4 regions of the Paenibacillus sp. GCM10027628 genome follow, and region 2 is predicted to be linked to each of the others. Evidence: a T-box and tRNA genes for the amino acid it is inferred to sense, from the RefSeq annotation. Region 2 holds a T-box; the other regions hold tRNA genes.
What was found. A T-box is a leader RNA that pairs with one kind of tRNA and senses whether it is charged. The one in region 2 lies ahead of ACFQZT_RS32715 (arginine--tRNA ligase), so its partner is inferred to be a tRNA-Arg.
Positions count from the first base shown of each region.

Region 1: it has a tRNA-Arg gene. The T-box ahead of ACFQZT_RS32715 (arginine--tRNA ligase) is inferred to sense a tRNA for this amino acid. The anticodon was not compared.
Region 3: it has a tRNA-Arg gene. The T-box ahead of ACFQZT_RS32715 (arginine--tRNA ligase) is inferred to sense a tRNA for this amino acid. The anticodon was not compared.
Region 4: it has a tRNA-Arg gene. The T-box ahead of ACFQZT_RS32715 (arginine--tRNA ligase) is inferred to sense a tRNA for this amino acid. The anticodon was not compared.

Region 1 covers NZ_JBHTHA010000005.1:88,151-95,700, forward strand. Annotated here, with positions in the region: gene tig (trigger factor) at 1-1,100, opposite strand, end outside; gene ACFQZT_RS08590 (hypothetical protein) at 1,247-2,164, opposite strand; tRNA gene ACFQZT_RS08595 (tRNA-Arg) at 2,320-2,393, shown strand; gene ACFQZT_RS08600 (hypothetical protein) at 2,760-3,101, opposite strand; gene ACFQZT_RS08605 (DUF4023 family protein) at 3,545-3,658, opposite strand; gene ACFQZT_RS08610 (hypothetical protein) at 3,705-4,061, opposite strand; gene asnB (asparagine synthase (glutamine-hydrolyzing)) at 4,239-6,083, shown strand; gene ACFQZT_RS08620 (XTP/dITP diphosphatase) at 6,128-6,778, opposite strand; gene rph (ribonuclease PH) at 6,762-7,520, opposite strand.
Region 2 covers NZ_JBHTHA010000080.1:15,374-22,923, reverse strand. Annotated here, with positions in the region: gene ACFQZT_RS32735 (hypothetical protein) at 1-88, shown strand, start outside; gene ACFQZT_RS32730 (GDYXXLXY domain-containing protein) at 163-2,376, shown strand; gene ACFQZT_RS32725 (TetR/AcrR family transcriptional regulator) at 2,476-3,261, opposite strand; gene ACFQZT_RS32720 (FAD-dependent monooxygenase) at 3,441-4,637, shown strand; T-box leader at 4,711-4,952, shown strand; gene ACFQZT_RS32715 (arginine--tRNA ligase) at 5,007-6,890, shown strand; gene ACFQZT_RS32710 (hypothetical protein) at 7,000-7,550, shown strand, end outside.
Region 3 covers NZ_JBHTHA010000016.1:10,044-17,593, reverse strand. Annotated here, with positions in the region: gene prmC (peptide chain release factor N(5)-glutamine methyltransferase) at 1-829, opposite strand, end outside; gene prfA (peptide chain release factor 1) at 829-1,905, opposite strand; gene ychF (redox-regulated ATPase YchF) at 1,948-3,048, opposite strand; gene ACFQZT_RS15380 (PilZ domain-containing protein) at 3,127-3,840, opposite strand; cyclic di-GMP riboswitch class I at 3,945-4,033, opposite strand; gene tadA (tRNA adenosine(34) deaminase TadA) at 4,309-4,746, shown strand; tRNA gene ACFQZT_RS15370 (tRNA-Arg) at 4,791-4,865, shown strand; gene ACFQZT_RS15365 (MFS transporter) at 4,956-6,170, shown strand; gene ACFQZT_RS15360 (RNA polymerase sigma factor) at 6,219-6,830, shown strand; gene ACFQZT_RS15355 (anti-sigma factor) at 6,827-7,300, shown strand; gene ACFQZT_RS15350 (hypothetical protein) at 7,297-7,550, shown strand, end outside.
Region 4 covers NZ_JBHTHA010000031.1:35,588-43,137, forward strand. Annotated here, with positions in the region: gene gpmI (2,3-bisphosphoglycerate-independent phosphoglycerate mutase) at 1-720, opposite strand, end outside; gene tpiA (triose-phosphate isomerase) at 722-1,477, opposite strand; gene ACFQZT_RS20760 (phosphoglycerate kinase) at 1,502-2,683, opposite strand; gene gap (type I glyceraldehyde-3-phosphate dehydrogenase) at 2,786-3,790, opposite strand; gene ACFQZT_RS20770 (sugar-binding transcriptional regulator) at 3,865-4,893, opposite strand; tRNA gene ACFQZT_RS20775 (tRNA-Arg) at 5,130-5,201, shown strand; gene clpP (ATP-dependent Clp endopeptidase proteolytic subunit ClpP) at 5,361-5,942, shown strand; gene ACFQZT_RS20785 (copper amine oxidase N-terminal domain-containing protein) at 6,014-7,550, opposite strand, start outside.

The DNA.
Region 1 (7,550 bases), on a different contig from region 2:
GCTGCGATTGCTTCAAGAACAAGGTTGTTGCGAACACGCTTCTCAGCGTCTTCTCTCATTTGGTCTTTCAGCACGCTTTCGTTTTGGCCGGAGAATTGGAAGTAGATCTCAAGCGTCATGCCTTGGGAACGAAGACGTCTTTCAAATTCTTTCACCATCACGTCAAGCTCAGCTTCTACCATAGCAGCCGGGATTTCAACGTCAGCATTTGCTGCAGCTTTTTCGACAACAGCCGTTTCTTTAGCTGCCTCGCTGTCTTTTTCTTTACGCTCTTGCAGACGCTTTTTCATGTCGTCTTTGTATTCCTCAAGCGTATCGAACTCGCTTACGTCTTTAGCGAACTCATCGTCAAGCTCAGGCAAGTTTTTGCGTTTGATGTCGTGAATTTTCACTTTGAATACTGCCGCTTTGCCTTTGAGATCTTCGGAGTGATAGTTCTCTGGGAACGTCACTTCAACATCTTTCTCTTCGCCTTTTGCAAGACCGACAAGTTGCTCTTCGAAGCCAGGGATGAAGCTGTTGGAACCCAGCTCAAGCGAATACTTCTCCGCTTTTCCGCCTGGGAACGCTTCGCCGTCTACGAAACCTTCGAAATCAAGAACAACCACATCACCGTTAGCCGCTTGTCCTTCTTCAAGAACCACGAGCTCAGCATGACGCTGTTGCAGACGCTTCAATTCTTCGTTCACTTCTTCATCCGTTACGTTAGCGTCTACCGCTTCAACTTCGATGCCTTTGTAGTCGCCGAGCGTTACTTCAGGTTTAACCGTTACTTTCGCTTTGAACTTCAGAACTTGTCCTTTGCCAAATTGCTCAACGTCTACTTCAGGGCGATCAACAGGCTCGATTTTAACCTCTTCGATTGCTTGTACGTAAACTTCCGGCAAAATGATATCCAAAGCATCTTGATACAAGCTTTCCACACCAAATTTAGCTTCAAAGATCGAACGAGGCACTTTACCTTTACGGAAACCCGGAACGTTCACTTTCGCGGATACTTTTTTGAATGCTTTATCCAGTGCATCTGCGACGCGCTCCGCGCCAACTTCCACTTCAAGAACGCCAACGTTCTTCTCTATTTTTTCCCAACTTGCTTTCATTTTATGCCTTCCCCTCCAAAAATGTACCATGACATATTTTCACGTTCTGGCAAGTGGAGTGCTAATACTCATACCCCTACCTACCATTATAACCACTCTATTATAACATATAACATTTTCATTTCAAGGCAGGCTCTTCCGCTCAATTAAGAAGGATACGGATTGAATTGATTGATGAACGTTTGCAGCGTCAAATGGGCACGTTTCCATTGGAGTTTCATCGAATCGACAATCCCATAATTCTCGAGCAATTCTTCACGGTTGGGCGTCCCGAACAGCCTTTCCTGAAGTGCCGCGTGCAAGGCTGAAGCCCATATGTCGACAGCCCCTTCCTCCGGTTTCAATAGATCGGTATAGACGGAAGTGCCGTAAGCGTAAGCCAGAAACTCCTGCCACGATTGCCCGGCGAAAAAGACAAAATCAGGCTGGTCCATTTCACTAATTTCCCCGACTCTGCGAATCATATCACGAATTTGCGCTGGAAAATCTTCCGGGCAAAGCGGCGTTTCTTCGATATCAACCGCGACTTTAATCCCGTTCTTAGGCATTTCTATAATGCCGCGCTCTCCCATCTGCCTAAGTGTCTGAAGCGCCTTGAACTGAATATGCGGATGCCGCGCCTTTTCAGAAACCCATTGTTTTACAGCCAAGCTGGCGTCCGGAAGCTCGACATATGCCAGTTGTTCGAGCGCTGTAACCTGCTGCTCCAAACTGCCTTCACGAAGCATACCCAGAAGCTTTTCGACATAGGCTGCATCGTCCGTCGTTTTCTCTTGTATATACTGCCTCAGCAACACTTCCTCTTCTTCCACTTCCTCATACGTTGTGGGGGCTGATGGAAATACCGTTTCCGGATGCATGGTCTGAAGCCAATTAAAAAGCGCTTCCCATTGGTCCGTTTTATTTGTATCGACGTTCGGAAATTGCAAAAGAAACGTCAGCAGTTGCAAGGCGTCGCTGTACTGCTCCCGTTGTAGAAAGCGGGTTAGCTCTTCTTCATAAAATTGCTCGGTTTTTGGAAAAAGAATCAAATTGTTGACAGATGGTTCTGTAATGGGGATCACCTCAAAAAAACTTCGTCTCGCTGGAGACAGTTTACTCGATTGTTCTATCGATTGCAAAAGAAATTAAAAACGGGGTTGACTTCACTGAAATCGATGTGATAATATAACTCTTGCTTCGCTAAAAACGAACTTGTTTCTAAAGCGAAATGCAATAAGTCCCAGTAGCTCAGCAGGATAGAGCATACGCCTTCTAAGCGTACGGTCGGGGGTTCGAATCCCTCCTGGGACGTAAATGATAAACGTACTGACGTTCGTCAGTACTACAAAAAAAAACCGTCCATATATTGGGCGGTTTTTTTTGCTAGATTTGTTCGATGAGCGATTGTTAAACGGAAGGACGGTTAGCCGGATGGTGACCAGGCTCAGTAGAATCCAGGTTTTGCTGTATTCGAGAAGATTGTTTGGAGTGAGCGATTGTACTTTGCGTTATTGAATCTAAATTTCTACCTTTTTTCCTGCTCATAAAGGGCATACCCTCCTGCTAATAGAGTAGAATGGTTACTAAATTAGTATGGATTATTGACCTTTATCGTATGCTGGAAAAGTGAGGGTTCTCTGGCCTATGAGAAAACCCGGCAGATGGCCAGGTTCTTATCTAAGGTTGTATGTTTGGGGACGTCAATCCTCCATCTTTCGCGTCTGTAAAGATGAAAAACATCGTTATCGACACGATTGCGACATCCCCACGTGTCTGTAACGATGAAAAACATCTTTCAGCTCCACCCAGAGTACAGTGCTGCTGATTTTTTCGTCTGTAAAGATGAAAATTATCGTTAGAGACACGATTGCGATATCCCCAAAGGTCTGGAACGATGAAAAACATCTTTTCAGCTCCACCCAGCGTACAGTGCTGCTTTTTTCCTCGTCTGTAAAGATGAAAAACATCGTTATCGACACGATTGCGATATCCCCACAGGTCTGGAACGATGAATAACATCTTTTCAGCTCCACCCAGCGTACAGTGCCACTGATTTTCTCGTCTCTAAAGATGAAAATGAGGCTGTCGATTAACTGTTCATACCTTCGGAAATCTGCGGGAGACCACAAAATGTATGCGAAAAATCATACAAAATGAGCGGCGCACACATCGAATCAGTCGATTCTATTCGAAATTTCATACACAAAACGCGATTTGGGCCCTGATTCTGTAAATGAATACGAAAAATCATATACAATTTCTGCATGTTTCCGTTCACGTCAATACTATCCCCAATAAATCGACAGCCTCAAAATTATCGTTAGAGACACGATTGCGATGTCCCCAAAGGTCTGGAACGATGAAAACCATCTTTTCAGATGTGCACTTGCTGACCATTGTTGTGTAACCATAATAAAAGCCCGCAAGGAATTTCCTTGCAGGCCCTTCGGTGCCATTAGACATTAGTGCTTGTGATTGGGCAGTTTATCGCCCGGACGTTTATGCCCTTGTGTCCTCAAATTCTTCTCGGCTTTTCTCTGCTTGTCATGCAGCTTGCTGATGAAATGGCTATCCATGAGCATTCGCCTCCTGAAGAAATAATGGCACTGCCTATTTAGAATGTCACACTAGCTCTAAATTTAAACGCATCGCCAAGTTAAGAATAGCTCCTCTGGCTTCCGCATTCGTTTTGACCAACTCGTAAAGTTCTTCGAACTCGGCCCGTTTCTCCATAAATACCGGCTCTGTCTTAATCGCGGTTTGCGTCCAGTTAATCAGTACGTTTTCAGCATGGGTCAATTCATTATAGGCACGATGAAGACCGACACGTTCGATGATTTCTTCCATTTCCGCTTGTCCGACTTCCTTGCCTTGTTCTTTCAAAGCTTCGATTCGTTTATCCGCTTGATTGCTGATTTGCAGAAAATGTTCTCTGGCCGCCAGGTAATCAATTTGTGCTTTGGAGTGCTTTTTTTTCATTGTCATCACCTTCGTCATAGAATAAGTAAGAGTTGGATTCATTGTAACAGCCCTGTCCGCAAAACACAAAGCCGAGTTGAAATGTGGGCGCGGGCGCCAAAGCGGGACAGACATTTTATGCCCTCAGGACGCATACCCTTTATCATCATGCTCTCTTAAGGAAAGGGATGAACGTCTATGTGCGGAATAACGGGATGGATAGATTGGCGGAAAGACTTGACCGGGTACCCGTCCATTCTAGAGAATATGACGGAAACCTTAAATCTGCGCGGCCCGGATGCTTCCGGCACTTGGATATCGCAGCATTGTGCGCTTGGCCATCGACGTCTTAGCGTGATGGACCCGGAGAACGGCGCCCAGCCGATGATCCGGAAACAAGGTGATTATACGTACACGATCGTATATAACGGTGAACTTTACAACGCCCCGGAGCTGAAAAAAGAACTCGAAGGACGCGGGCACCATTTCCGCACCACGTGCGATACGGAGGTACTGCTTGTCGCTTTTATCGAATGGGGCCGTGCTTGCGTGGATCGTCTTAACGGGATTTTCGCTTTTGCGGCGTGGAACGATCAGGAGCAATCCCTCTATTTGGTCAGAGATCGGCTCGGCGTAAAGCCGCTTTTTTATTCTCATCAGAATGGTGTGCTTCTATTCGGTTCCGAACCGAAGGCGATTCTTGCCCATCCGGATTTCAAAGTCGAGGTTGGCGCGGAAGGTTTGGCGGAAATATTCGCAGTAGGCCCCGCACGGACGCCGGGACACGGGATTTATCGCAACATGTCGGAGCTTAAGCCCGGGCAATGCGCTGTCTTTGACCGCAACGGCTTGTCCATCCGCACGTACTGGAAGCTGGAAAGCAAGACGCATCCGGATGATGTAGACGCAACCGCAAAGCGCGTGCAGGAACTGCTCCAGGATACCGCTGAGCGCCAGCTCGTCTCCGATGTGCCCATCTGCACTTTGCTGTCCGGAGGGCTTGACTCCAGCGCGCTGACGACTCTTGCGGCGAATCATTACAAGGAAAGCGGCAAGGGCCAGCTTCATACATTCTCTGTCGATTACGTCGACAATGACAAGCACTTTAAAGCGAATGCCTTTCAGCCAAATGCCGATGCACCGTGGATCAAACGAATGACCGAGCATTTAGGCACCGCGCATCATTATATCGAATTTGACACCCCCGAGCTCGTAGAATCGCTGAAAACAGCTGTTTTTGCCCGCGATACACCGGGGATGGCGGATGTTGACGGATCCCTGTATTTGTTCTGCCGGGAAATTAAAAAAGAAGCGACCGTCGCCATTTCCGGAGAAGCGGCCGATGAAATTTTCGGCGGTTATCCGTGGTTTCACCGTGATGACGCGCTTGAAGCGGATACTTTTCCGTGGTCGCTCAAACTGAACAACCGGGTCGACATTCTGGCTCCTGATCTGATCGATTGGATCAAACCGTTCGATTACGTCAGCAACCGATATCAACAGGCATTAGACGAGGTGCCGCGGCTAGCCGGAGAAACGCAGCAGCAGAACCGGATGCGCGAAATGTCGTATCTGAACATCACCCGATTCATGCCGACACTTCTCGATCGTAAAGACCGTATGAGTATGGCCGTTGGTCTGGAAGTACGCGTTCCCTTCTGCGATCATCGGCTTGTCGAATATGTATGGAATATTCCCTGGGAAATTAAAACATCCGGAGAAAGGGAGAAGGGCATTCTGCGAAAAGCGCTCAAAGGCGTACTCCCTGACGATGTGCTGACTCGCAAAAAAAGCCCTTATCCGAAAACGCATAATCCAAATTATTTAACGGCAGTAAGAAAATGGGTACTGGAAATACTTGACGACTCCAGCTCGCCGCTGCTCCCCTTTATCGATGTGAAAAAAATTCGCGAACTCGCCAGCTCGGAAGAAGCCGATGTGAACATACCATGGTTCGGTCAGTTGATGTCGGGACCGCAGCTATTCGCTTACCTCGCTCAAGTGGACACTTGGCTGCGCACATACAAAATATCGATTCGATGAAAAAAAACCTGCTTCCCCTTTTCGGAGGAAAGCAGGTTTTGCATTTATTCGTCAGCTTCGTTCGGCAGCCTGTCCAAAAACTTTCGGAGCGCTTTCGCCCGATGGCTCATTTCATTTTTTTCTTCAACTGTCAATTCCGCCATTGTCTTCTCAAACGCCGGAATATAGAACAACGGATCGTAGCCGAACCCGCGCTCACCTCTGGGTTCGCTTATAATATAGCCTTCACAGCGGTCTTCCGCTTCAATCGTTTCATTTGCGACCGGGTCGATAAGCGCGAGTGCACAAACGAATGCGGCTTCACTCAGGAGCTTCGGCTGTTCGGCGTTCGCTGGGTAAGCATCAGAGGGAATCTGCTCATTTAACGCTCGCAGCAGCTTCGCATTGTTCTCGGCATCTGTCGCTTCCTCGCCCGCGTACCGGGCCGAATATACGCCTGGCGCTCCGCCAAGGGCCGTAACGCACAGCCCGGAATCATCAGCCAGCACAGGTACGTGCAGATGAGCGGAAATGACCTGCGCCTTGATGCGCGCATTTTCGGCAAAAGTGGCTCCGTTCTCTACGATCTCAGGGAGATCGGAATAATCAGCCAAACTGCGGACTTTATAGCCTTTGGGTTCAAAAAGCTTTGCAAACTCCTTGACTTTTCCTTCATTACGTGTGGCTATAACGACAAAATTACTCTGCAGTCGCATGTTCCACACCTCGAATGCGTGCGCCAATAGGTCCGAGAACCTTCCGCTGCTCCTCAATCATCGCCTGAATGCCCGTTTCAGCCAGTGCCAATAATTCATCCAGCTCCTTGCGGGAAAATGGTGCATCCTCGCCGGTGCCTTGGATCTCGACGAATTGGCCGGAACCTGTCATGACCACGTTCATATCGACTTTTGCCTGGGAATCTTCTTCATAATTGAGATCCAATCGAGGCGTTTGACCGATGACCCCCACGCTGACAGATGCGAGAAAATCATTGATTGGAAATACCTTTAAATTTTTATCCGTTACCAGTTTATTAATGGCAAATGCCATCGCTACAAAAGCACCTGTAATCGAAGTGGTTCGTGTACCGCCATCCGCTTGAATCACATCGCAATCCAGCGTAATCGATCTCTCGCCCAGCGCCTCGAGATTAACAACGGATCGAAGTGCACGCCCGATGAGCCGCTGAATCTCCATTGTACGACCGCCAAGCTTGCCCTTGGCCGCTTCACGCTGATTTCTAACTTGCGTCGCACGCGGCAGCATCGAATACTCCGCCGTCACCCAACCTTTTCCTTGACCCTTCATAAAAGGCGGGACCCGATCCTCAATGGTCGCTGTGCAAATAACCTTCGTATCCCCGACCTCAATAAGCACCGAGCCTTCAGCGTGTTTAATATAGTGAGGGGTTATTTGCATAGGTCGCAGTTCTTGATTCGTTCTTCCATTGATTCTCATAAATTGTTGTTCTCCTCCTGTACTCGTCTT
Region 2 (7,550 bases):
TGCAGTTGCGAGACCATCTTTGTTTAGCCTGACGCCGCGTAATCCGCAAGCGTCTGAACAAAACGCTAGTCTAATGACCTGGTACTAGGAATAGATAGTACTTCTCAATATGCGCTTCTTCCGTACAATGAATAGTAGGTAGGAAAAAGGAGGGCATCTGAGATGAATTCAAAAAAAATTGTAACCATCCAACTTGGCTACGTACTAGGAGCGAGTTCGCTACTAACGGCCATCGTCTATTTTTTCGCAACCAACTGGCAGGCGTTAACCCGTGCGCAGAAGTTTGCGCCTATTTTTATCCTCATCTTCGGCTTATACGGTCTGTCCGTATGGTTATCGCGTAAAAGCGGGCGCGAGTTTCTAAGCCGACTAAGCCTTTTCGCATCCTGCATATCATTTGGTGTCGGTATTGCACTCATAGGGCAAACTTACAATTCTCATGCCGATAGTTACAGTTTATTCGCTGTCTGGTTCGTACCCTCATTTTTATTCGCGGTGTTCACCCGTTGGCAGCCTTTTTATATCCTCACCTATATTCTGGGGCATCTTGCTTATTTGTTCTATTTCTTCCCTGTCTGGCGCGGTAATTCGGAGGGAGAAGCGATAGAAATTATTCTTCTGCTCGTGCTGGCTATCGTCAACGCATGCTTATACGGAGTAACGGAGCGGGGGCGATTGCAATCTTCATTTATGAAGTGGGTTACATTTCAAGTGGCAATAGGCATCACGGTTTGGTTATCAAACTCATTCGCTTATACGCATTATGGCCTCTGGATGAATGTGCTTCTTATTTTCGTCTTAGCCGCCGCCGTTGGTTATGTGCACAAATCCAAAAACAAAACCGACCTGCTGTTCGCCGGATTGTGGGTATCGGTGGCGATCACAATGAAATATATCGAGCTTGCCACACATTATTATAGTGAATTTTTTTATCTCTCCGGGATCTTGTTCGTCATTCTTTTCATCGGGGCCAATGTAAAATTCGTGCAGTATGTTCGTTCTTGGAATCCTCCGGCCGATGCAGGTAATGCAAGGAAAACAGAAGGCGATTTTATCAAATGGGTCGCCCGCATCCTTTCGATTACTGTTATCGTGGTCGGTACGTTGATTGGCAGCGCTTCTTTCGTTGGATTGGTTACCGCCGTATTTGAATTTAAAGATCCGCAATATGTGCTGATCGGGTTTGGACTTCTTGCCGTTACAAGCATGATTTTTGCGCAAAAAGTGAATAGCCTTGTCAGATTTACGCTGCTGGCCTGCGGGCTCTTGTTAGGGACAGGTACGGCTGCGGCCATGGATTATACGTTAATATTAGTCGTATTCCTGGCTCTAACTCTTCTTGCTTTTGCTAAACTAAGCGGCTACGTGCAGCGAATCAGTTTATTTCTTGTCAGTGAAATGATTGCAGCTGTGCTGCTATATCGTTTGTGCGACAGCAGTGTGATCGTCTTCACCACTTTGACCGTTTGTACGTTATTCATTTTCTCATCAGCTCGCCTGATCAGGTTAGAAAAAGTTCGAAAACCGCTGCTTGCCGGCAGCTTCCCATCATTTCTGTTCTCATTCTTCATCCTGACGTTTATTACCGATTCCGTTTGGTATTATGTGAGCAACGGGATGTATGTTTTCACTTTAATTGGTGCATTAATCATGAGCAAACGGCTAAAATCCATATCAACATATGGGTGGGGGCTCGCTTTCTGGATCGCTTTTCTCCTTTACAAATATTACGATTTGGCTTGGAAGCTCCTGCATAAATCGGTTAGTTTTGCGGTTGTAGGCGTGCTTATTCTCGGGATCACGGTATGGTATGAAAAGCGGAACCGGCAAGCTGAAGTTGAGCATACCGCAGCTGACCGCTCTTGGACCGCCAAAGGGATCAGTCTTTTAATAGCAGTGCTTGTGCTGCTGCAACTTACCGCAATGTCCTTGCAAATCGTTAAAAGCGAGTGGCTGCTGGCCCATGGACAGCTTATTAGGCTGGAGCTTGCACCGCTGGATCCGCGATCTTTGATGCAAGGCGACTACGTTCGTCTTCGTTATGCAATATCGACGCCACAACAGTCGGCGAACCTGCAACAGCGTACTTTTACCCATAAGAAAATAGCTGTTGTACTTGCTCCGAACGCAGCCACAGGTGTCTACGAGTTCCGTCGCCTATACACCGAAGGAGAGACGCTGGCATCACGCGAGATTCGTATCAACGGGACAATCAGTGGATACAACAACATCGAATACGGTATTGAAACCTATTTTATCCCTGAAGGTACCGGCCATGACGTTGAACGAACAGCCAGGTATGCGGAAGTAAAAGTATCCGCAAGCGGAGACGCCATACTCGTTCGATTACTGCCGGATACAAGCCCTGATAGATAGTGGAATTTGAGCTTAGATGTCCCTCTCTTAAATCTAATCATTCGACGCATAAAAAAACCGGATCCCTTATTTTCTACAAGGGAATCCGGTTTTCGTGCTTCAGGATAAATCAGGGTCACTCGCTCGGTTAGATGTAACGTAAGTTTGGATACCATCCAAAATCCTTGCGAGACCGAAATCAAATTCGAATCCGTAGGGGGTTTCGTCTTCGTTATCATTATCAGCTGAATACGCACCCGCAAGTATGACGGGCCGCAGATAGGGAAAGCGTTCCGCAGTAACCAGTTTGTTAAGCGCAGCACTATAGTCTAATCCACGGACTGGACCCGTGTTGACGCCTGTCTGGATAGCACGGTTCATATCACGTTGAAACAAGCCGTATACACGTGCATAGCTTGTTAACAGGACAACAAACGAAATCTTTTCATGATGATTTAAAGGAAGTTCATGCATAATCCGTAATGCCCAGTCCACAATGCGCAAGTTGTTTGGCGTAATCGGAATGCCGGAAGCAGGGATATCACACAACCATGGATGGTCAAGGAAACAGCGCATAATCGTTCGAACGAAGTTGATCATATTTTCGCGCCAATGAGCGGAATCTTCCGCCGGGATGGAGATATCGCATACGGCGTCCTGCATTAGAAGGACAAGATCGTCCTTGCTCGGCACGTATCGGTAAAGAGACATGGTCGTGAAGCCCAAGGATGCTGCGACTCGATTCATAGAGACAGCGGAGAGTCCGTCCTTATCGGCTACGGCAATGGCCGAATCAACGATTTGCTTAAGACTCATTTCGCGTTTCGGTCCCCGCTGCGTCGGTTTGACTAACCCCCAACTGAGTGCCACGCCGCGTGGCAGATCTTCTTCAAATTCATTATTCATAGGAATAGCCCTCCTTCATGGCTGTAAAGTCAAGAAAATCGCTTTTGGGGTGGTTGACTCGAACCCAAAATTAAATTTTAATTGCATTTTAATTGTATACGATATATACTGTTTATACAATACACAGTTAAATGATTTTCTCATGACTTTATTCCATAAAATGATAGGAGTGGATATCTATGAAACAAATGAAACGAATTCTTATTTCCGGTGCGAGCATTGCCGGACCCGCACTTGCCTATTGGTTGCACCGCTATGGTTTTGAGGTGACTATCGTTGAGCGCTCCCCCGCATTGCGACGTGGCGGTTATGGGGTTGATATTCGAGGAGCTGCCATTTCGGTGCTTGAACGGATGGGTATTCTTGATCAAGTTCGTGCGGCTGACACGCACATTACAGGCGTTTATTTCGTAGACAGGATTGGCAAGATTGAAGGACGGGTAAGCGAAGCGGGCATGGGCAATCAGCAGGGTCTGGACATCGAAATTATGCGCGACGATCTGAATACCATTTTGTATAATTTGACGAAGGACACCGTTAATTATATTTGGGGGGATTCGATTACCGCCATTCATGAGACTGAAGCGGGCGTTGAAGTCCAATTTGTCCACGGCACGCCACAGACATTTGATTTGGTGATAGGGGCGGACGGTCTTCATTCCAATGTGCGCAATCTGATATTTGGCGATGAAGATCAATTTAAAAGGTCGCTTGGCTGCTATATCTCGATCTTTTCCACCGACAATTATCTGAACCTTGACCACAGCCAGCAGTTTTATACGATTCCCGGCAAGACTGTAGGCATGTATAGCGCAAGAGACAATACCGAGGCTAAGGGGATGTTCATTTTTAAATCAAAGTCTTTAATCTACGACCGTCACCAGCCGGAAACCCAGAAAAAACTAGTTGCCGACGTTTTCGGCAGTCAAACGGGCTGGGAAACCCAGCGTCTGCTTCATGCTATGAAAGAAGCGAATGATTTTTATTTTGACGAGATTTGTCAGATTCATATGCCGACATGGTCAAGGGGGCGGGTTGCGCTTGTGGGTGATGCTGCCTATGGTCCGTCGCCGCTTTCCGGGCAAGGAACTAGCCTTGCACTTATCGGGGCTTATGTACTGGCTGGTGAGCTTAAAGCCGCGCAAGGTCAGTACACAACTGCTTTGGCTGCCTATGAACAAGAGATGAGAACGTTTGTGGAGAAGAACCAGAAAGTCGGCCTATATGCAGCAGAAAGCATGATCGAAAGCTCTAATTTTAAAATATCTCTGCGCAATTGGATGCTTCGCGTTCCTTTCGTGATGAATACCATGTTTAAAATGGTGATGAAAATGATTGCAAAAGCTGCTAACGCGATCGAGCTAAAGGACTATTGATAGATCGTCTTGACAATTACGAAACGATCCTGTATAAATAATTTAATATTTAGTCAATTTCATAATTTCATAGTCAACATTGATGAACAGGGCAGTAATTCTTGTCGGACAGTCGCAGCGAGCCGGAGCAGGTGGGAACCGGTACGAATGTCAAGAACGAAACGGACCTGGGAAATGGTCTTTTGAACCTCTTTGTTTGCATGAGCGGCAGGGAAGTAGGGAGATCCGGCATAAGCCGTTATCTGTGAGGGGTTAAGCCTTTAAGGTTTAGCACTTAGAGTGGTACCGCGGGAATGAACAGCTCTCGTCTCTTTTTTGGAGACGGGGGCTTTTTTGCATTTTCAAGAAAAGAACAGGGAGGAACTGAACATGATTCACGATCTTTTGATAGCCGAAATCGAGCAGCTTGCAGCGGCTATCTTGCACGAGGAGGGCGTGGAGCGTCCGGAAACGCTGAAAGTGATCACGGAACACCCTGCTCATACGGAGCATGGCGATTATAGTACGAATATTGCAATGCTGCTAGCCAAAATATTGCGTAAGCCCCCGCTTCAAATTGCTCAGAACCTGCAGCAGCTTTTCGAAAAAAAGGGAAATGTCCAAGGCTTATTCGCTAAAGTGGTTGTGGCGCCGCCAGGATTTCTGAACTTCTATGTGAACTGGCAGGAGTGGGCAGATAGAGGAATGAACCAACCGACATGGGTCAGCGACCAGGCCAAGAGGACCAAGGTGCTGGTTGAGCACACGTCGATCAATCCCAATAAAGCGGCCCATGTCGGCCACTTAAGGAACTCCTGCATCGGAGATTCGCTGTCGCGCATGCTGCGCCATGCCGGTTACCAAGTCGAGGTGCACAATTATATCGACGATCTGGGCAATCAGCTGGCCGATACCGTTGTCGGCATTCTTCACACACAGACGGAGCAGCCATATGAACGATTTGGGGATTTCTGCTGGGATACTTATGCAAAGATCAATCAAGCCTACAAAGAGCATCCGCCGCTCCAGGAAGAGCGTTCGTCGGTATTACACGCCCTAGAGGCGGGCGATTCCAACCTTGCTTGGATCGGTTCGCTTGTTGCAGAGCGTATAGTTCGAGAGCAGCTTGAAGAGATGAAGCATTTTGGCATCGGTTATGATGTGCTGGTTTGGGAAAGCCGTATTGTGAGGGAGGGCTTCTGGGATACCGCGTTCAAATTGCTGCAGCAGACGGGCATGTTTCATAAAGTGACGGAAGGGAAGCAGGCTGGTTGCTGGGTGCTGAAGCAGGCTGGCGAATCGGCCGAAGCTATGGATGGGGCCGACTTTCTGGCGGATAAAGTGCTCGTTCGCTCAAACGGCATTCTTACTTACACAGCCAAGGATATTGCCTATCATTTGTGGAAATTCGGCATCCTTCCGAACGATTTTGTTTATAAAAAATGGGAGGAAGGCCTATGGTCGACAGCCTCTAGCGGCAGCAAAAAAACAATCGGCCATGCCGATATGGTGATCAACGTCATCGACCATCGTCAAGAATATCCACAGGCAATGGTGAAACTGGCGCTGGAGGTGCTTGGGTATGAAGAGCAAGCCAACCAACTCAAGCACGTTAGTTATGGCGTCGTTTCCTTAAGCCCGGAAACCGCTGCGGGACTCGGCATTGATGTCTCGGACGGAAAAAGCGCCTACGCGATGTCTGGGCGCCAAGGCATCGGGATTAAAGTTGCCGACCTGCTGGCGCGTATGGAAAGTGTCATCGACGCCAAACGTTCAAGAAAGGCAGGTATCTCCAGCAAAACGATCGCTGCGGCGGCGATTCGATACTATTTGCTCAAGTACCAGTTGCAAACGGAAGTTGTTTTTGATTTGCAGCAGGCAACTGAGGTAACCGGCAACTCTGGCGTTTATTTATTGTATGCCTATACGAGGGCGAGCAGCATTTTGGATAAGGCGGGAAAAGAGGGCCGTCTCGGGGGAAGAGCATACGGGTTCAATGGCGCTATACTTGAGGCGCCTGAGTATCATCTGTTGAGGCATATCTCTTATTGGCCCGAGGCGCTGAGTGCCGCAACGAAACAGCTGGCGCCCAGCCTGATCTGTCATTATGCGTTCGAATTGGCTTCATTGTTCAACCATTTCTATGGATCCTGCCCAGTTCTGAAGGGAGAAGAGGAGCAAGTTGCCCATCGTCTGTGGATAACCCAAACCTATAAGGATACGCTGCATCAGGCATTGCAAATACTCGGGCTTCCTACACCCAAACGGATGTAGATGATTCGCGGGAGGACCTGTTTGCAACAATAGCTTTCTGATCTTGGTCAAATGCGGTACAATAGAAATATTCGTGCCAATTTGAATGATGCAGGAGGCTTCAATCCTAATGACTGAAAAAGATATCGACACCCAAGCAGAACAAACCGAACAAGAACAAGCGGAACTTGACTTGGATCAAGAACAAGAGCAAGAGAAAGCAAAAGTGATTATCACTTGGTTTCAGCACATACAGCAAGTTTTAAAAGAACAGTATGAAGATTATGAAGTAGAAGGACAAATCGGCAATAACCCGACCTACGGTCCGATGTTTGCTTTTACTCTTGCGAAAGACGGAAAGACCTGCTCATGCGGATTTTTCCTCAATGAAATTATGCGTAATTTTCAAAGCAATCCGAATGCCGCTCTTTGGCTGTCATCGTTCTTTGTCGATTTGCTTCGCAGTCCGGAAAGCCACCCGCTGCCGAACCCGCCGCAATCGGAAGATGATGCCAAAGCGCTGCTGGATAAGCACATCGTTCCTTATTGCGCCAACGCAGTTCGGGAAGAATTCCCGGATCAGAAAATCTATGTAGATCTGGAGCTGCATCCGGAGCATGGTCCCGTGCTGGAAGCGGGTTTCGTTGCCGTCGAAGAAGGCAATAATACCTGCGCGCTGCC
Region 3 (7,550 bases), on a different contig from region 2:
CGAACCGGATCTCGTCCCAGTCGGCGGCGTCCCGCAGCATCGCCGCCACAGCCTCCGCCTGCCGGATGCCGACCTCGAACCCGACCATGGTCGGGATTCGCGGCAGCAGCGGCAGCTGCAAAATCATCCGGCGGTACAGGTCGAGTCCCTCGACACCGCCGAATAAAGCCGTGTGCGGCTCATACAGCCGCACCTCGGGCATCAGCGCCGGGAGGTCGGCATCGGGAATATAGGGTGGGTTTGACACCAATATATCCGGCGCCAACCGGCGCTCGATGTAAGGCTCGAGGAGGTCGCCCTCGAGCCACTCCACACGAGCAGCAACGCCGTGCCGCTGCGCGTTCAAGCGAGCCATCTCCAGCGCCGCCGCGGAGATGTCGCTCGCCGCCACGCGCCACGCGGGGCGCGCGTGCGCGATCGTCACCGGGATCGCTCCGCTCCCGGTGCCTACATCCGCAAGCAGCGGCGCGCCTTGCGGGAACAGACGCGAACCCTCGTGCAGCAAAGCTTCCACGAGGAGCTCGGTCTCCGGCCGCGGGATAAGCACCGCGCCGTTCACCGCAAACGGAAGGCCGTAGAACTCCTGCTCGCCGGTAATGTACTGCACCGGCTCGCCCGCGGCCTTCCTTTCCACCAGCTGGCGCCATGCATCAGCCAGCTCCACAGGCAAGGGCTCCTGCCAGCGAAGCAGGAGCTCGGTTCTGCTCCAGCCCAGCAGGTGCTGGAGCAGCAGCTCCACACACGACGCAGCCTCCGCCACGCCCTGCGCCGCTAAAAAAGAAGAAGCCTCTACATAGGCTTCTCTAATGGTCTTCCCAGCAGTAGGCATCACACAGCCTGCTCCCCTTTTTCAAGCAAATCCGACTGCGCTGCAATAGTCAGAGCAGATACGATTTCTCCCATATCGCCGCTAAGCACTGTCTCCAAACGATGCAAAGTCAAACCGATCCGGTGATCGGTCACGCGGCTTTGCGGGAAGTTGTACGTACGGATACGCTCGGAGCGATCGCCCGTACCGACTTTGCTTTTACGCTCGCCGGCATACTTCGCTTCCTCTTCCTCGCGCATTTTATCGGAAATCCGTGCACGCAATACCCGAAGCGCTTGCTCTTTGTTCGAGTTCTGCGATTTCCCGTCTTGACATGTTGCCACGATACCCGTCGGTACGTGTGTTACCCGCACAGCGGATTTCGTCGTATTAACGGACTGACCGCCCGCTCCACTGGAACAAAACGTATCGACGCGAATATCCGCATCATGAATTTCAATTTCCACTTCTTCCGCTTCCGGCATTACTACAACCGTCGACGTTGACGTATGAATACGGCCGCCCGATTCCGTTACAGGGATCCGCTGAACACGATGTGCGCCGCTCTCGAATTTCAGCTTGCTGTAAGCGCCTTTTCCGGTGATCATAAAAATAATCTCCTTAAACCCGCCCAAATCATTCAACGAAGCGTCCAGCACTTCGGTTTTCCAGCCCTGAGCGTCGGCATAACGGGTATACATGCGATACAAGTCGCCAGCGAACAACGCTGCTTCATCCCCGCCTGCCGCGCCGCGAATTTCTACGATCACGTTTTTATCATCGTTCGGATCTTTCGGCATCATGAGCACTTTCAGCTTCTCTTCCAGCTGAACCGCTTGTGCGCTGAGCTCTTCGATCTCCATTTTAACCATTTCACGCATTTCATCGTCCAGCTTTTCGTTCTGCATGGCTTTTGCATCCTGAAGCTGTTCGCTGACACTCTTGTATTCTACATACGTATCATACGATTCTTGAAGATCAGATTGCTCTTTGGAGTATTCTCTGAGCTTCTTCGTATCGCTGGTTACGTCAGGGTCACACAGCAGTTCGCTTAATTTCTCATAGCGATCCGCGATTGCCTGAAGTCTATCCAACATATCGGATCACTCCTTACCATTAATTTAGAGGATATTTAAATGTTAAACATTAAAACGGAAATGCATCACGTCGCCGTCCTGCACCACATATTCTTTACCTTCCAAACGCAGCTGCCCTTTTTCCTTTGCTGCATTCATCGAACCGGCAGCAGTCAGATCGTCATAGGATACAACTTCGGCGCGAATAAAGCCGCGTTCAAAATCCGAGTGAATCACGCCCGCTGCTTGCGGCGCCTTCATTCCCTTGCGAATCGTCCAAGCTCTTACTTCTTGTACGCCAGCTGTAAAATATGTGTACAGGCCGAGCAACTTGTAAGCTGCCTTAATCAATCTATTCAAGCCGGACTCTTGAAGTCCCAACTCTTCGAGGAACATCGCTTTCTCTTCGTCTTCCAGCTCAGCGATTTCGGATTCAACCTTCGCGCTGATCGGAACGACTTCCGCGTTCTCCTGCGCGGCGAATTCTTTGACGATTTTCACATAAGGATTATCGTCCGCTGTTGCTACTTCTTCCTCGCTTACATTAGCCGCGTACAATACAGGCTTCATGGTCAGTAAATGGAGGTCGCGAACAATCAGCTTTTCCTCATCGCTCAAATCCAGACTACGCGCCGGTTTATCTTCATATAGTGTATCTTTGATGCGCTCCAGGCATTCAACCTCGGCTGCAACTTTCTTGTCGCCGCCTTTTAAGTTTTTGCGGGAACGCTCAAGCTTCTTCTCAATCGAATCAATGTCAGCCAGGATCAGCTCGAGATTAATCGTTTCGATATCACCGATCGGATCCACTTTACCGGATACGTGCGTAATATTTTCATCCACAAAACAACGAACTACATGCACGATGGCATCTACTTCACGAATGTGTGCGAGAAATTTATTGCCAAGCCCTTCGCCCTTGCTCGCGCCCTTCACCAAACCCGCAATATCGACGAATTCGAAGGCCGTTGGAACAATGCTCTTGGGTACTACGATCTCCACCAGCCTCTGCAGTCTTTCGTCCGGTACTTCCACTACCCCGACATTCGGATCGATCGTACAGAACGGATAGTTCGCAGATTCTGCGCCCGCCTGTGTAATTGCATTAAACAAAGTCGATTTTCCTACGTTCGGTAGACCGACGATTCCTGCTTTCAAAGCCATTGCAGCTACAACTCCTTAATGTTGAAAATGATACTCATCTATTATATAGCACTTGAAGGTCAAAAAAAAGCCTGTCGGCTACTGATTCACCGCAGACTTTTTTTCCAATAGGCTTCTGTACTGAGCTTCCCGCTTCTGCACAAAGTACGATTCAACCTGATTTTTCAAAATAAAGGCCCTTAATGCATTCGTTTTCATGTCTGGAACTTCGAGATATCGAGCCCCATAATAGATGCCGGTTCCCGATTTCTCTTTCCGCACAATTTCGGTCTTGACCGGCATCGAGAAGCCCAGATCCATTTCAACGTCGAGCTGGACATGCTTATCGACAATTTTATCTACTATAGAGTTGTTTTCAATTGTAAAACCAACGCCGTTCATCGAAATGTTCTTGATGGAAATAACGACCGGGTTATCAAACTGATGTTTATTTTTCTTTTTCACATCATGAAGTCCATGAAGTAATCCGTCCTGTTGGATGTCAATTCGCGGAAATTCCCGTTTTTCCGTAAATTTCTTGCGATTCTCAGGCGGGTTAATCAAAATAACCGAACCATGATCTTTGGCAACTACGGTCGTTTCAAAAACGAACAATCCCGATTTCGAATAAACCGTCATCTTGACTTTGTCTCCAAGTCCAAAAACCTCGTATTGCGGCAGTTCCACCTCAATAATATCGCCCAGCGCATAGGTAAGGACACCTGTAGAAACAAAATCATTCTTATCCAGCACTGCTTTGCTGTCAATCAATACCTCAATGTCATTGCCTTCCTTGCTGCCATAATGCTTCATTGCTTTCTTCACTTCCTCTCTATTCATTTTTTTGTATTAAAAAAGTAGACCATCCCCGTCTGATCGGAACAGCCTACTACCTAAAATCTAAAATAGCCGTGATTTTCGGTAGCCAGACTGCCGTAGTTCCATGTGGAACCTTAGACCCTCAGCTTTGCGTCCTTGTCTTTCAACAAGTTTGCCATTTATCGAAACCTTATGTAATTATTCCTGACTAGGATAAAAGACCTATTATTATTCTAAGTATACGTATTTTAGTATCAATTTTCAACAAAATTCCCGTAAATGCCTCTTTCCTTGATTTACAAGTAAAGTGTGCATACAATATAAACATATATCCACAACTTTTCGACTTATCCACATGGTTGTCCACAGATTGTTAACAACGAATGCTTGTTCGATTCTTATTCACATGTGGATAACTGAATTTTAGCGAGGTGTCCCCCTGTGGATGAACATATTCCATGGATGAAAGAAGCCATTCAAGAAGCGCTTAAAGCGGAAGCTATCCGGGAGGTCCCCATCGGAGCGGTTGTCGTACATAACGGCACGATTATCGGCCGCGGCTATAATCTGCGTGAAACGTCCCTCGACCCGACCGCTCATGCTGAAATGATCGCCATCAAACAGGCCAGTGAACATCTGCAAGCTTGGCGCCTGCTCGACTGCAAACTGTACGTGACGCTCGAGCCCTGCCCCATGTGCGCGGGTGCGATTGTCCAAGCCCGGGTCCCGCAGGTGATCTATGGGACGACAGATCCCAAAGCCGGCTGCGCCGGAACCCTCATGAATTTGCTGCAGGAGGAACGATTCAACCACCGTGTCGACGTGGTGAGCGGTGTTTTGCAGGAAGAGTGCGCGACGCTGCTGACGCAATTTTTTCGCAAGCTGCGTGGTAAGGAATAACGTTGCGCGAGTAAAAGCATCCGTGATAAAATAAACGATGCCATGCGCCCGTAGCTCAGCAGGATAGAGCGATAGTTTCCTAAACTATGCGTCGGGGGTTCGAATCCCCCCGTGGCGCGTTCAAAATAACATAACTATACAAAGGGATGACAACTACGGGTTGGCCATCCCTTTGTTTCTTTTTGCAATCCGAAAGGAGAACTCATTCTATGACGAGTATGAAATCGCCCTCTTCTTTTCGCATCCCTTTATTCTGCATCGTTACGTTGCTGTTCTGGATGTCTATGTACACGAGTGTTCCTATCATGGCTCCTTATGTGGAATTTTTGGGAGGCAGCCATCAACTGGCTGGTTGGATCGTGGGAATGTACGGCATTTCGCAGATGCTGCTGCGTATCCCGGTCGGTGTCCTATCCGATCGTTTTCATAAGCGCAAACTGTTTATTACATTTGGTTTACTCTTTACAGGCCTCAGCGGGCTCGGGCTTTGGATGACAAAAGATTTCACATGGATTCTCCTTCTTCGTGCGCTTGCCGGCGCTGCCGCGGCCACATGGGTTGATTTTACGGTGTTATTTACGAGCTATTATAAACATGAAGAATCTACAAAAGCGATCGGAACGATCAGCTTCTTCAACTCTTTGGGTCAGATGCTCGGTATCCTCATGGCAGGCTGGGCTGCAGACGCGATAGGCTGGGAAGCAGCTTTCATCATGGGCGCTATTCTCGGTGCGATAGGTCTTATCGGATCCTTCTTTCTTGTGGAAAAAATTGAAATCGATGCCCCCAAAATCACGCTGCGGGGAATCGGCCATGTAGCGACAGACCGTACGCTTTTGTTCGTTTCATTGCTGGCTATTTTGTCGCAGGTGCTTACCTTTGCTACGGTTTTCGGTTTTACCCCCGTTTATGCTACTGGGCTAGGGGCTGATAAGTTTAGTTTGTCACTGCTGACGTTCTTTTCCAATGTTCCGGTTGCAATAGCCTCCTTGTTTGGCGGACGCCGCTGGGCCGCTAAATTTGGTGAGAAACGCGTCGTCGTGTGGGGCTTTGCCCTCATGGGCTTGTTCACTTTTTCGATTCCATTTACTCATAACTTGTGGCTGCTCATGGTTACCCAGGCGTTAGCCGGTTTTGGTCGCGGACTTTCTTTTACCGTTCTGATGGCGCTAAGCATCAAATACATGCCGTCGGATAAACGCGCAACTGCAATGGGCTTTTTCCAAGCGATCTATGGCCTAGGGATGTTCATCGGTCCCGTTCTCATGGGGATCATCGGAGATTGGTTTGCTTTAACCCAGGGATTTATCGTTCTCGGTGTACTCGGAGTCCTTAGCAGCCTTCTGTCTCAATGGATTGTCCGCAGTGAACCGCGGATTAGCGGGGCAAAAGCAGAACTCCCTCATCGAACCACATCGCTTTAAAAATAAAAGAACGGATCGCCGGCGATTCGTTCTTTTATTTTGACAGGTGTGCAGGGGTACAAGAGGTACCCTTCGTCTATATATGTCGGAGAGGAGGAGGAGAGTATTCAGGAAGATACACTTGTACAACGTATATTAATTGGCGATGAATCTGCGTTTCGAGAACTTGTTGCGACCTATCGCCATTATTTATTCCAGACCATCTATGCGATCGTACGTCATCCTAAGGATGCTGAAGATTTAACGCAGGATGTATGGACCCGGATTTATTTCTCCCTCCCCCAGTACCAAATGAAGGGCCTTAAAACCTGGATGACACGCATCGCCGTGAACCGAGCAATCGATTTTAAGCGGGCGGCCAGCCGGAAAAGGGAAGAAATGACGGCAGAGATCGAAGATCCGGTTCCGACCACTGCCACTCATCATCACAATGACTTAGAACAAGAAGTGGTCATGAACGAAACAGCAAAACTCGTGCGAACAAAATTGGACCAGATTCCAACTAATTATCAAGACGTATTAATGGCTTACTACTTACATCATCAAACTTACCAAGATATCGCCGATGCTCAAGGTGTTACGGTCAAAACCGTGGAATCCAAACTATATCGAGCCAAGCAGTGGCTCCGGAAGAACTGGAAGGAGGAGGACTTCATATGAAGCATTATGATCAACTAGCCTGGATGCAGTACGTGGAAGCAAGCGTATCGCCAGATGAAATGGCTCAAATGGAGCTCCATCTATATCAATGTGACCTCTGCTTAGCCATATATATGACGTGCTTGGAAAAATTAACGGCATCTCTTCCTCATATGGAAGCCGATGAGAAAAGCTACATTGATGCTATCGTTAATCGAACGCTCCGAACTAAACCTGCTTGGTTTCATTCCACGATCTTTCATTACGGGGTTGCGGCAGCGGCTACGCTTATACTTGTTGTCACAGGCTTTTTTCATGGACTATCCCAGGAATTAGGTTCAATGGGTTCATTAAACTCTAAGGGTTTCAACCCTCCGTCCCCCTCTTCCGTGCATAAAGAGGTTCCAATATCCGATCAGTTGTTAAATAAAACATTAACTTGGCTAGACACATTGCAAAATGAACAAGAAAAAGGAGGTACCCGGCCTTGAACCATCCGAACACCTTATATAACAAAAGCAACCTTGTTGCTTTTCTGCTCTCTTTTATCCCGGGGCTAGGTCACTTCTACATGAACCGGATGTTCCGTGCTTTCATTTATGGAGGAGGATTCTTCGGATCACTTTTCCTGCTATTCGTTGGTGTAACCGACATTCATGCCCATGATGCACCCATGATGCTTTTGCTTCTATTCGCCGCACTCATGTGGATTGCGAATATGATCGACATGATTATCTTCCT
Region 4 (7,550 bases), on a different contig from region 2:
AGTGATAACCGTCGGCATCACGAATTCGTCGAATACGGATTTTTCATAAGATTCGATAATCGCTTGCATCGGATCGGTGTATGCCGGGCCTTCGCCATAAACCATGGCGCGGTAGGATTTCTCCGTACGCTCCCAGCGTTTGTCGCGGTCCATTGCATAATAGCGGCCTTGAACTGTAGCGATTTTACCTACGCCGACTTCGGCGATTTTGTTCAGCAAGCTCTCCATGTACTTCTTCGCGGAATCCGGTGCTACATCGCGACCGTCCAGAAAAGCGTGGATATATACTTCGTCGAACTGCTCTTTCTTGGCCAAGTCAAGCAAAGCGAACAAATGTTGGATGTGGCTATGTACGCCGCCATCGGAAAGCAATCCGTAAAGGTGAAGCTTTTTGCCGTTCGTTTTCGCATGACGCACAGCGCCTAGCAGCGTTTCATTGTCGTAGAATTCGCCATCACGAATCGATTTGGAAATACGGGTCAGGTCCTGATATACGGTGCGGCCTGCACCGATGTTCAAGTGTCCTACTTCAGAATTCCCCATCTGGCCTTCCGGCAAACCTACAGCTTCACCGCTTGCAATTAAGGTTGTATGTGGATAAGTCGACCAGTAACGGTCGTAATTTGGCTTTTTCGCATGAGCAACGGCGTTGCCCTGCTCTTCCGAGCGAAGCCCGAAGCCGTCCAGAATGATCAGCGCTACCGGTTTCGGTCTGGACATCTTACTTCGCCCCCTCGACGAGTTGGATGTAGGAAGCAGACTCCAGGCTTGCTCCGCCTACAAGCGCACCGTCAATGTCTGGTTGAGTCATGTACTCAGCAATGTTGTTCGGCTTCACGCTGCCGCCGTATTGGATGCGAACCGCATCAGCGACGGACGCGCCGTACAAGCCGCTCACGAGCTGACGGATGTAACCGATAACGTCTTGCGCATCCGCTGCCGTGGAGGACTTGCCGGTGCCAATCGCCCAGATTGGCTCATAAGCGATAACGACTTGCGCCGCTTGCTCTGCGCTAAGGCCTTGGAAAGCCGCTTCCGTTTGCACTTTGCAAACGTCTTTGGTTTGACCCGCTTCGCGCTCTTCGAGCTTTTCGCCTACGCAGACGATCGGGGTTAAGCCGTGTTTGAACGCCGCTACGACTTTTTTATTTACGATCTCATCGGTTTCAGCGAAGTAAGCTCTGCGCTCGGAATGTCCGATAATTACATACTCGACGCCAAGCTCTTTCAGCATTACGCCGCTGATTTCGCCCGTGTAAGCGCCATTGTCTTCAAAGTGAAGATTCTGTGCGCCAACGTGCAGGGTCGTGCCTTTAACAGCTTCAACAAGAGCTGGAAGGTTCGTGTATGGAGCGCAGATTACGCTCTCCACGCCGTCTACTTCTGCTTTACCTTTTACTTCGTTCACGAAGCTCACCGCTTCGGAAACGGTTTTGAACATTTTCCAGTTACCCGCGATAATAGGTTTTCTACTCATTTGTACGCCTCCTTAGCTTAAAAATTATTTGTCGTTCAGGGCCACAACGCCCGGCAATGCTTTGCCTTCCATGAATTCAAGGGAAGCGCCGCCGCCTGTGGAGATGTGATCCATTTTATCAGCCAAATGGAATTTCTCAGCTGCCGCTGCGGAGTCTCCGCCGCCAATTACCGTATAACCGGATGCCGTAGCGCAAGCTTCTGCTACAGCGCGAGTTCCGTGGGAGAATGGCTCGATTTCGAATACGCCCATAGGTCCGTTCCAAACAACAAGCTTCGATTTAGCGATCGCGTCTGCATAAATCTCACGCGTTTTAGGTCCGATGTCGATACCTTCCCACTCAGCAGGAATGCCGTCAACGCCGACGATTTGTGTATTCGCGTCTGCACCGAATTTGTCAGCAACTACGATATCCACTGGAAGCAGGAAATTCACGCCTTTTTCTTTCGCTTTCGCGATGAAGCTCAGCGCCAAATCCAATTTCTCGTTATCTACCAGGGATTTACCGATCTCGTAGCCTTGTGCTTTGAGGAACGTATAGGACAGGCCGCCACCAATGATGATGTTGTCTGCGATGTTCAAGAGGTTGTTAATGACGTCGATTTTGTCTTTTACTTTCGCGCCGCCGACGATAGCCGTGAAAGGACGCTCCGGATTGTTCAGCGCTTTGCCGAGCACGTCCAGCTCTTTCTCCATCAGTAAGCCTGATACAGCTGGAAGGTGATGCGCGATGCCTTCTGTGGAAGCGTGGGCACGGTGAGCCGCACCAAATGCATCGTTCACATACAGGTCAGCCAATTCAGCAAAAGCTTGCGCCAAAGCGGGATCGTTCTTCTCTTCGCCTTCGTAAAAACGAACGTTTTCGAGCAGCAAAACTTCGCCGTTTTGCAGCGCAGCTACTTGAGCTTTCACCGTTTCGCCGATGGCTTCATCAGCTTTCACAACAGGCTTGCCAAGCAGCTCCGATAGTCTTACAGCAACTGGAGTCAAGCGAAGCTCTTCTACAGCTTGACCTTTTGGACGGCCAAGGTGACTCGCCAGGATCACTTTCGCACCTTTTTCAATCAAAAATTTGATTGTAGGCAGCGTCTCTCTAATACGCGTATCGTCTGTGATTTTACCATTTTCCAAAGGTACGTTGAAATCAACGCGAACAAACACTCTTTTCCCTGCCACTTCAACATCGCGAACACTTTTCTTATTCATGCAACAGACCCTCCCGAGGCGATTTTAAACAACTTCATTATACGTGAAATCGAACATAAAGAGGAGAATCGCTTCTCCTCTTTATGGGTGTTTGTTTATGAATTACAGGCCTTTGCTTGCGATGAAAGCTGCAAGGTCAACAACGCGGTTGGAGTAGCCCCACTCGTTATCGTACCAGGAAACCACTTTCAGCATGTTGTCGCCAACTACCATTGTGGACAGAGCATCGATTGTGGAGGAAGCTGGGTCGCCGTTGAAGTCGCTTGATACAAGCGGAGCATCCGTGTAGTTCAAGATGCCTTTCAAAGAACCGTTAGCTGCTTTTTGCAATGCTGCGTTTACTTCATCAACAGTTACGTTAACTTTAGTCTCTACAACCAGGTCAGTTACGGAAACGTTAGGTGTAGGTACGCGCATTGACATACCGTTCAGTTTGCCTTTCAACTCAGGCAGAACCAGACCGATTGCTTTTGCTGCGCCCGTGCTGGAAGGAATGATGTTCTCAGCTGCTGCGCGAGCACGACGAAGGTCTTTGTGCGGCAGGTCAAGAACGGACTGGTCATTCGTGTAGGAGTGAACAGTTGTCATCATACCTTTTACGATACCGAAGCTATCGTTGATTACTTTTGCGAATGGAGCCAAGCAGTTAGTCGTACAAGAAGCATTGGAGATTACTGTATGAGCTGCCGGATCGTATTTATCTTCGTTAACGCCAAGGACGATCGTGATATCTTCGTCAGTTGCCGGAGCGGAGATAATAACTTTCTTAGCGCCGCCTTTCAAGTGAAGGGAAGCTTTTTCTTTCGCTGTGAAAATACCAGTAGATTCTACAACGATTTCTGCGCCAACAGATGCCCAAGGAAGGTTTCCAGGGTCGCGCTCAGCGAATACTTTGATGGAACGACCGTTAACGATCAGTTCGCCTTCGCCAGCTTCAACTGTAGCGTCAAGTTTACCGTGAGTTGAGTCGTATTTCAGCAAGTGAGCCAAAGTTTTTACATCTGTCAAATCGTTGACTGCAACGATTTGCACTTCAGAGCTGTTCAAAGCTGCACGAAACACGTTACGTCCGATACGTCCGAAACCGTTAATACCTACTTTTACCATAGCGAATTCCTCCTAATAGTTAAAAAATATTATATATTTCAAGACGATGTCTACAGGAGACACACGTCATGATGTCAAAGCTCTACATGCTTCATAATTTCGTGCGCCGCTGCCTCGTCTGTCACCAGCACATCTTCCTGCCCGTGACGAAGTACGGAAGCGATCGCCTCTCCTTTGCTCTTGCCGCCGGCCACGCCGATAACGACCTCGATGCGTTGAAGGTCTTCCAACCTGAGTCCAACGGTCGGCATTTTGTGAACGACATTCCCTTGCCGGTCAAAATAATACCCGAACGCCTCAGCCAAAGCGCCATCCTCTTGTAATCTCCGCGTTGTTTCAGCGTCGACTTTGCGCCTGCGTGCCATGACCATAGCATCTCCGATTCCGTGTACAACGATGCGACAACTGCGCACGGCATCGACAACTTCCTGAATTTGAGGATCTTGAATCAGCGATTGGTACGCTTCTTCTCCAAGGTGGTCCGGTACATGCAGCAGCCGGTATTTGCCGCCTGTCTTCTTGGCCATAATGGAAGCAATCGTGTTCGCCTGCATATCCACGCTTTCCCCAAGCCCGCCTCGCGCCGGAACGAACCAACTTCCTTTCATCTTCGATGAAATGGCCAGGTTGTTCGCAATCTGTGCCATGGTCGAACCGCCCGTTACTGCGATAATATCGTCCTTGGCTACATATCTGCGCAATGCTGCCGCGCCCGCTCGCCCGAGCTCAATCTTGGCAAAGGTTGAAGTGTCGGAGTCTCCCGGGACTACGATGACTTGAGAGATCCCGAACGCTTTGCGGATGCTTTCCTCCAAGTCGCTCAAGCCAAAAGCCATTTTAATAATGGGCTCCATCGCTTCAAGCAGCCTGCGGCCGGATTCACTGATCTTCATACCTGTTGCATCGGTTTCGAGCAATCCTTGCTCCTTGAGGAAATCCACTTCGCCGCGTAGCACACGTTCCGTCATGTCCAGCGAAGAAGCTAATGTTCTTCTTCCGACTACACCGGAAACGAGAATATGCTGCAGGATCGAATAGCGCTTCTTCATGATGTCCATTAAATCCGGCAAGAGCTGTTTTTGAATGTCAAGAATTTCTCTCATAATGACGGTAACAACGCTCCTGCTCCAATTGATGGACGTTTTATGTCCCGGGTATACATTTTGCGTCCCACCCGGGCGAAAAAAAATTGCCTTACAAGCACATTATAACCAATAACTCACCGAGATTCAACATTTGTTCAAACTTTTTCGGCAAATTGGACTGTAAGGGTTTGCAGTCTTGCTTTTTTCGTGCAGCTGTCATATAATAACCCTTGCTTCACTTAAAAATTTACTTTGCGCCCGTGGTCCAATGGATATGACGTAGGCCTCCGGAGCCTGAGATAGGGGTTCGATTCCCTTCGGGCGCGTTCTTACAGAACGAAATCAGTTGCGAAACTGATTTTTTTTATTGCAAGTTTGACCTTTCTTGACCTTTCGATGTTTTTTCGTTATCATACTTGTAGATACTGTTAAAAGTATATAGATCCACCATTTGAACCATTTACCCATTGAAGGAGGTAATTCTCATGAGTTTTATCCCTATGGTCGTAGAACAGGACGCGCGCGGTGAAAGAGGGTACGACATTTACTCCCGTCTGCTGAAGGACCGCATCATCTTCCTCGGTACAGGCGTTAACGATGTTGTAGCCAATTCAATCATTGCCCAGCTGCTTTTCCTGGCCGCACAAGATCCTGATAAAGATATCAGCCTCTACATCAACAGCCCGGGCGGCTCGATCACAGCCGGCATGGCGATCTTCGACACCATGCAGTTTATTAAACCGGACGTGTCCACAATCTGCGTCGGTATGGCCGCTTCCATGGGCGCTTTCCTGCTGACTGCAGGCGCCAAAGGCAAACGCTTTGCGCTGCCTAACAGCGAAGTCATGATTCACCAGCCGCTCGGCGGCGCGGAAGGTCAGGCTTCCGACATCGAGATTCGCGCGAAGCGCATCTTGAAAATGAGAGACAACCTGAATAAGATCCTTGCTGAGCGGACAGGTCAAACATTCGAACGCATCGAGAAAGATACCGACCGCGACAACTTCATGAGCGCTCATGAAGCGGTAGAATACGGACTCATCGACAAAGTCATCGAGCGCGTATAAACGACAAAAACACTGACATTCTGCAGCTCGCAGAGGTCAGTGTTTTTTTATTTGACGGTGATGTCTATTACCTATTTCTTCTCATCCAACGGGTAGAAAATCAGATCAATCGGGAATGCCGAGCCCGCCGGCGGCGTAAACTCGATATCTAGCGCATCCTCTGTTCCCGTCGTCCGCGCCAACACTTCCATTCCATCGAAAGCGGTAATGACGCCGGAGGCCGGAACCGGTATGATCTCCCCGTTAATTTTGAACGGCCCTTTGAAGACGCCGCCCTTCGCCATGATCATTAAAGCCATTTTGCGCGGCTTATTGGCGTGAATTTTGTAGACGACACCGTAGTTACCGCTGTCCTCCACGTTTTGCTTGCGCATAACGTCATAACCTTTGACGAACGGATCCGATTTATTATCGCCAATGGTCAATACGGATGTCTTGGTGAATGACGATGCATCAATGTCCCATTTAAGCTCAGATACCGGGAAGGATCCCCGTACATGGCCAGTAAAAGCTAGCAAAGGCAGCTCCTGCGCTGTCGTAGGCGTCAGTCTCTGATCCGTTACTCCGAACGACATTTGCAGCTCGCCATCCGTTTCCACATCATAGAACAGATTAACGCCCTGGCCCGGATAGAAGTCAGGCAGCTTCGCATACACATAAGTTTGATGTGGAGGCACAGTCAACTTTTGATCGTAAACATTGTTCAATAAGAAATCTACCGAAGCTTCGCTGCCGATCAAGTTGGCATACACGGAAGGATAGACCTCGCCTTTGTTCGTCGTTTGGATCGTCACCGGCTTATCGCTGTTATTCGTAGCGAAAATCGCCATCGTCATTTTTTGCTTCGTACCATTAACATGATCGGCATATAATCTGGCTTTACCGTTGATTGTATCCTGGTACAAAATGCCTTTTTCCGTAAATTCCTCCGGACTATCGCTCACCAGCAGCTTACGATCGTTAACTTCGGTTACTTTCTTAGGTATCGCAGGCATTTGATTAAAATGAGACCAAATCGTTCCCCAATCGGACTTAATAAATCCGCCCACAGGCTTCATATAAATCGGGTATTCCACCTCGCTCAAATACGGCTCATCCGTAACCGTCACAAAGCTTTGGAACAATTGACTCACATGTCCATGACGATCGGATACCTTGAGCGATACCGGATATTTGCCTGGCTTGAAAAACGCTTCTTTATTCCCAACCCACTCGTAAGAAGCAATGCCTTCCGCATCGGGATCGTAACTCAGATCAATGTACTTCACAGGCTCCCCAAGCCGGTATGTCGGCTTCGCCGTCGTAAATTTGGCAACAGGTCTGGAGTTGCTGTCCTGGTCGATATAGATGCCTTCCGGTGTAGGGAGACTCACAATTTCCACACGGCGCAGTTCTTCGTTGTATGTATATTTAGCGCCCATATAGTCGGCAAGCCAAGTCAGCTTCACGAGTAATTTACCGTTCACAATCGCGGCAACCGTATCGAAAGGAGTGTCCACGCCATTCGTAGTTACCGTCTTATGATCAACGTCCAGAACGATATTATAACCTGGAGGCGCCATCTGGATCGTGCGCGTCGCGTCGTTCCACTCCACCTTGAATTTCATC